Regions from separate parts of the Solwaraspora sp. WMMA2065 genome, predicted to be linked through region 1. Evidence: riboswitches for the same ligand, from Rfam matches in the RefSeq annotation. Region 1 holds a riboswitch; the other holds the start of a gene.

The links. A riboswitch is a leader RNA that binds a small molecule or an ion and turns the genes downstream of it on or off. The one in region 1 is predicted to bind cobalamin.
Region 2: it holds a riboswitch for cobalamin, as region 1 does, so the genes downstream of both, O7610_RS16640 (ribonucleoside-diphosphate reductase subunit alpha) here and O7610_RS05910 (CbtB-domain containing protein) in region 1, are expected to answer to the same signal.

The regions. Positions count from the first base shown of each region.
Region 1 covers NZ_CP128361.1:1,271,519-1,274,720, forward strand. The annotation lists gene O7610_RS05900 (hypothetical protein) at 238-579, opposite strand; gene O7610_RS05905 (CbtA family protein) at 627-1,385, opposite strand; gene O7610_RS05910 (CbtB-domain containing protein) at 1,403-1,603, opposite strand; cobalamin riboswitch at 1,636-1,809, opposite strand; cobalamin riboswitch at 1,921-2,048, shown strand; gene O7610_RS05915 (VWA domain-containing protein) at 2,129-3,202, shown strand, end outside.
Region 2 covers NZ_CP128361.1:3,676,482-3,679,683, forward strand. The annotation lists gene O7610_RS16640 (ribonucleoside-diphosphate reductase subunit alpha) at 1-1,626, opposite strand, end outside; cobalamin riboswitch at 1,769-1,978, opposite strand; gene O7610_RS16645 (DUF1702 family protein) at 2,133-3,149, opposite strand.

The DNA of each region.
Region 1 (3,202 bases):
GGGCCGTGCGTCCTGATGCTCCCCGTTCCCCGTGTCACAGCCGTCAGCTCAGCACAGTAACAACGCCGTAGGGGAGAAGCCACGGCACCGGACGGTTGCACGATTGTGCAATCGGTTCGCGCCGTACCTTGTCGAACGTGCGCCAATGGGTGACCGTGATCCGGGCAGGCGCGCGTTCGGGGGCGTCGCTTGTCGGCCGCCGGAACGCGGTGGCCGGCAAGCGACGGCACTACGCGGTCAGGACGTCGGGGCGGACTTTCCCCAGCGGGGGGCGGCGAAGCGCAGCCCGGCGAGCCGGTCCGGCGGTGCGGCCAGGCCCGGCCCGCCGGTGGCGATCCAGTCGACGACGCTCGACAGTGCCGTCTCGTCGTGCACCCCGCCGAGCCACACCGGGCGGGCACCCAGTCGGCGGGCCAACACCGCTGGCTGCACCACCACCACATTGGACCGGTCACAGGCGTTGAGGCAGTCGGACACCCGTACCGGCGCGGCCGCGCGCAGTAGGTCGAGCTGCCGGTCGTGGTCGACGTCCGGGTGTTTGCGGCGGGTGCCGCAGCAGCAGCCCCGGCAGACGGTCACCCGGGCGGGGTGCCCGGGTGCCGGTCCCGCCGGGCCAAGCTCCGCCGTCACGCGACGTTGGCGAGCGTGGGCCGCCGGTCACCGGTCCGGGCCGGGGTGAGCAGCAGTCCGAACACCACCCCGAAAACCGTCCACATCGTGGCGAGCTGCGCCAGCGAGGCGAGCCGGAACTCCCACAGCAGCGCCGCCGGGATATCGGCGGGCACGTCGACCCCGGTTGCCGGCGAGAACGCCAGCAGCAGGGCGTACCCGACGACGGCCAGCGCCGCCGCGACCACCGTCCGGTAGGGAGCCGGCCGCGCCCAGCCGGTCAGCCGCCGGTGGGTCAGCAGCGCCAGCCAGGTGACGGCGGCCGCGGCGATGATGAACGACAGATACTGCCCGGTGCGCTGGTTGACGGTGTCCGGGTCGCCGACGCCCGGCGGGTTGGCCGGGAAGTGGATCGCCGGTAGCAGCGCCACCACGACGAAGCCGAGCCCGGCGAGCAGCCCCACGCGGCGGAAGTCGTCGCGGCCGGGCAGCAGGTGCCGGGTCGCCGCGAAGACCACGGCGACGATCAACGCCAGGCACAGCGCCACCGCGACGGTGGCGACCAGCCCGCCGAGGACCTGCATGGCCCGACCGACCAACTCCTCGTCGTGGCTGTGTCCGGCCGTCCCGGTCGCAGCGCGGGCCTCCTCGACGACCAGCGCCGACTCGATCTGCGGTTCGACGATCAGCAGGGCCGCCACCGCACCTGCCGCGCCGGCGGCCGTACCGGCGAGCAGTCCGCGGCCCAGCACCGCGCGGAACGGGTAGGTAGTCATCGGAGCTTGGCCGCCGCTCAGTGGCACGGTACGCCGAGGGCGTGCCGGCCGTCGTGGGTGAACTCGTGCATGAACTCGGCGGCACCGGCCAGCACCAGCCCGTTGTCCTGCGCGACCAGGTAGATGACGACCGCCGCGACGGCGGCCAGCAACCAACCGGCGAGCGGTACGCGGATGGCGGTGGTGGTGACCTCTCCGCCGACAGAAGGTGCAGTCATGCCAGGAAATCCCCTCGTCCATGCCTCGTGGCGATGCGGTGCGTGCCACGGCCGGTCTCCTGGCTCCCGGATCGTCGCAGCCGTCCCGCCTTCCCGGACCGTCGTCGGCCCAGTGGCATGGTGGATCGGACACTTCCCGGTCACAGTGGCGAGGACCACGCCGGACTCACACCGGCTTCCCGAACACCGTGGCATGCGCAGCGTACCGCCGTCGTGACCGGCCGGGCAATGGCTGTGGCCGTGGCCGGCAACGGGACCGGCGCCACATTGACGGTGGACCGCGGGTGGGGGAGCATGACCGGCACGAGCGGTGCGCGGAGGAACCCGGTGCGAATCCGGGGCGGTCCCGCCACTGTGACCGGTGAGTCGCGTCCCCCTGAGACAGCCACTGCCCCGATGGCGGGAAGGCTCGGGACGCGACGTCGATCCGGCAGCCAGGAGACTCCGGCCGCTCGCTGGTCCACCGGTACGCGGGCGTGGACACCCGCGGGAGGGATTCACCATGCACACCTGTCGGCCCCTGCCATGACGCCGTACCCGTTCACCGCCGTCGTCGGCCTGCCCGACCTGCGGCAGGCCCTGCTGCTCGCCGCGGTGCACCCCGGCATCGGCGGAGTGCTCATCCGGGGTGAGAAGGGCACCGCAAAGTCGACGGTCGTCCGCGCGCTGGCCGGGCTGCTACCGGAGGTCGACCGGGTGCTCGGCTGCCGGTTCGCCTGCGACCCGGCGGCCCCGGACCCGGCCTGCCCGGACGGGCCGCACACCGCGCCGGTGACCGCGCGTGGCGGCCCGGCCGCACTGGTCGAGTTGCCGGTCGGCGCCACTGAGGACCGGGTGGTCGGCACCCTCGACATCCAGCGGGTGCTCAGCGCCGGCGTGAAGGCGTACGAGCCGGGGCTGCTCGCCGCCGCGCACCGGGGCCTGCTCTACGTCGACGAGGTCAACCTGTTGCCGGACCATCTGGTGGACCTGCTGCTGGACGCGGCGGCGATGGGCCGGGCCCACGTCGAACGCGACGGGGTGTCGGTCAGCCACGCCGCCCGGTTCCTGCTGGTCGGCACGATGAACCCGGAGGAGGGCGAGCCGCGTCCACAGTTGCTGGACCGCTTCGGGCTGATGGTGTCGGTGGCCGCACCGACCCTGGTGGCGGACCGGGCCGAGGTGGTGCGCCGTCGGCTCGCGTACGAGACCGACCCGGTGGCGTTCGCGGACCGCTGGCAGTCCGCCGACAACCAGCTCGCACTGCGGGTACGCGATGCGCGGGCGGCCCTGCCTGCGGTCACGCTGCCCGATGCCGAGATCGACCGGATCGCCCGGATCTGCCTGGCGTACCAGGTGGACGGTATGCGGGCCGACATCGTGATGGCCCGCGCCGCCGTCGCGCTGGCCGCCTGGCGGGGCCAACCGGCGGTCACCGCCGCCGAGGTCGCCGAGGCAGCCCGGCTGGCGCTGCCGCACCGGCGGCGCCGTGACCCGCTCGACCCGCCCGGCGCCGACGAGCAGCGCCTCGACGAGGTGCTGCGTGACGAGTGCGGCGACGATCCCGATCCTCCTCCGCCGCCGGGTCCGCCACTACCGGACGGTGGGCCGCCACCCGGC
Region 2 (3,202 bases), 2.4 Mb from region 1:
GAACCGTTCGGCGAGCCCGGCGGAGGTCTCCAGCGCGGTCAGGAAGATCTCCTCCTGGACGCGGGTGGACAGCTCCCGGGCCGGCGCCGAGTCGAACGGCAGCCGCAGCGTGAAGAACGCGTCCTGCAGGCCCATCAACCCCAGCCCGACCGGCCGCCAGCGCGGGTTCGACGCCGCCGCCTGCGCCGCCGGGTAGTAGTTGATGTCGATCACCCGGTCGAGAAACACCACGGCGGTACGGACCGTGGCGCGCAGCTTGTCCCAGTCGACGCCGTCGGCGGTGACGTGCGCGCCGAGGTTGATCGACCCGAGGTTGCACACGGCGGTCTCGGTGTCGCTGTTGACCTCGAGGATCTCGGTGCACAGATTGGACAGGTGGATCGTGTTGCCCGGCTCGCCGGTCTGGTTGGACAGCCGGTTCGCGGCGTCCTTGAACGTCATCCACCCGTTGCCGGTCTGCGCCAGGGTGCGCATCATCCGCCCGTACAGGTCGCGGGCCTTGACCGTCCGGACCGCTTTCTTCTCCGCCGCGCGGTACGCCTCGTCGAACGCCTCGCCGTACAGGTCCGGTAGCTCGGGTGCGTCGGACGGGTCGATCAGCGACCAGTCGGCGTCCGCCTCGACCCGCCGCATGAACTCGTCCGGGATCCAGTTGGCCAGGTTGAGGTTGTGGGTGCGCCGGGCGTCCTCGCCGGTGTTGTCCCGCAGCTCCAGGAACTCCTCGACGTCCGGGTGCCACGGCTCCAGGTAGACGCAGGCGGCGCCCTTGCGGCGGCCGCCCTGGTTGACCGCCGCGACCCCGGCGTCGAGGGTCTTGAGGAACGGCACGATGCCGTTCGACCTGCCGTTGGTGCCCCGGATCAGCGCGCCCCGGCCACGGATCCGCGACCAGGAGATGCCGATCCCGCCGGAGAACTTCGACAGCTTCGCCACCTGGTGGTAACGCTCGTAGATCGAGTCGAGCTCGTCGCGCGGCGAGTCGACCAGGAAGCACGACGACATCTGGGTGTGCCGGGTGCCCGAGTTGAACAACGTCGGTGAGCTGGGCAGATAGGCCAGGCTGGAGATCAGCCGGTAGAAGTCGACCGCCTCGGCCGGCGTCTGGGACAGCCCGCACGCCACCCGCAGCAGCCAGTACTGGGGCGTCTCCACCACCAGCCGGGTCTGCGGATGCCGCAGCAGGTAGCGGTCGGCCACCGTACGCAGCCCGAAGTACTCGAAGCGCAGGTCGCCGTCGACGTCGACGGCGTCGTCGAGTTTGCGGGCGTTGCGGGCGACGAAGGCCGCGGTGTCGTCGCCGATCAGCCCGAGGCCGTGGGCGTAGCGGATGGACTGGCTGAAGCTGGCCACCTGCTGGCCGCGGACCTCCTTGTCCACGTAGGCGGCGAGCAGCCGGGCCGCCAGCTTCGAGTACTGCGGCTCCTCGCCGATCAGCTCTGCCGCCGTCTGAATGGACAGCTTGTCCAGCTCGGCGGTTGTCGCCCCGTCGTACAGTCCGCTGATCGTCCGGGTCGCCACCCGCAGCGGGTCGACCTCGTCCAGGTCGGCGACCCAGTGTTCGACCGCCTTGACGATCTTGTTGACGTCCACCGGTTCGGTGTCGCCGTTGCGCTTGCGTACCTGCATCGGTTCCCCTTGTCGTGCCTGTCCACCGGTCGACGGACACGCGGGGAGGACGCCACCGGTCACTCACCTGACGGTCTGCTCCGCCGGGTGTCGACCGGTCGTCGGCGTCGGCCGTCCCGCGCGGCCTTCGACCACCGCACGCGACGCGTGCGGCACGCTGGCAGGTCTTCGGACTCGTGGGCGTCGTGCTCGTGCCTATTGGCCGTCGCTTCCCGGACCCGCCACGGGCCCAGTGCTCGGTGACGGCGGTCGTTCCCACTCACCGCTGCGGGGCAGTCCCGGACTCACACCGGGTTCCCTCTTGCCTCGACCACCGCCGAGGGGCGGCCGAACCAGCTGCGGGGTACACCATATATGGGAGCAAGCTAGAAGACGCAACACCAGATACTGTGTTCGGCGTGTCGCGGCGTCGGGTCGCACCGGGTACGCGGAGGAGGAACCGTCGGGTGAGAAGCGTGCTATGGGGCCTGTCCGGGGCGGTGCTCGGCACCCTCCTCGTCGGGGTACTAGCGACGGCTGCGGGAGGTGAACCGGTCAGCGATCCGCTGTCGCCAGACCTCGTAACTCGGCAGCGCACCGTCCGGTGACAGATCGGTCTCCGATCGTTCAGCGATGTCGGCCGCCTGTTCGACGCTGGTGCCGCACAGCACGGCCACCGCCGTCCGCGTGTGCGCGTTGACCAGCCCTGCCCGGTCGCGAGCCAGCGCGGCGAAAGCCGCGCCCTGAGCCAGGAAGGAGCGATGCTCGCCGCTGAGTTGCCACAGCCGACGCAGCGCCGGCTCACTCACCCCGCCGGTGTAGGTCGCCGCGTAACCGACGCCGCTGACCAGATCGTCGTGACGGTCGGCCGGGAACCGCCCGACGGTCGCGATCACCCGATCGACGTCGGCACCCTCCACGAACCACATCGCCCGGCCGGTGCCTTGGTCAAGCGCGCGATCCAGGTAGTGCCGGAAGTCTCCGTGCGGCCATCCCGCCACGTCGGCCCGGTACTGCTGGCGAACATGCCTGATCGGGTCGAGGGTCGCCCGGTGAAAGCCGAGGCCATCGACTGCCAGCCAGTGCAGCACCGGGTCGGCGGGCAGCACCGACCGCCACCGGAACCGGGGCAGCCGGCCTATCGCCCGCCCGACCCCGAAGTAGATCAGGAAGCGATGTGCCGCGCCGCGTCCAGTCAGCAGTCGGCCCACCCGACGGGTCCGGGTCGGGGCCACCGCGTCGAGCATCGCGTACGCCGCCGCGGCCCCCTCGTACGCGAAGCTTCTGAAGTCCCGCGCGGTGCGGTCCAACCGGGCCTCCAGCTCGCCGACGCTGGTCGAGTCCAGGGCCGCGTCGAAGCCGGCCTGTACCGTGCGGTCCACCATCTCGAAGACGCTTCGGGTAGTGGTGTCAGCCAGGCCAGTTCCACGACGGACGGCCACCGTCCCGTCCGGGGTGAGGGTCAGCAGTCGGCGGCGCAGTGATCGCCATGAGCACGGCATGTTACGACTCCAGGATGTTCGATCTGGTAGCGATGTACCCATCGTCTGGAACCGGGTGCCGCCGATCTTCTCCGACTTTGCGAACGCCGCGGTTC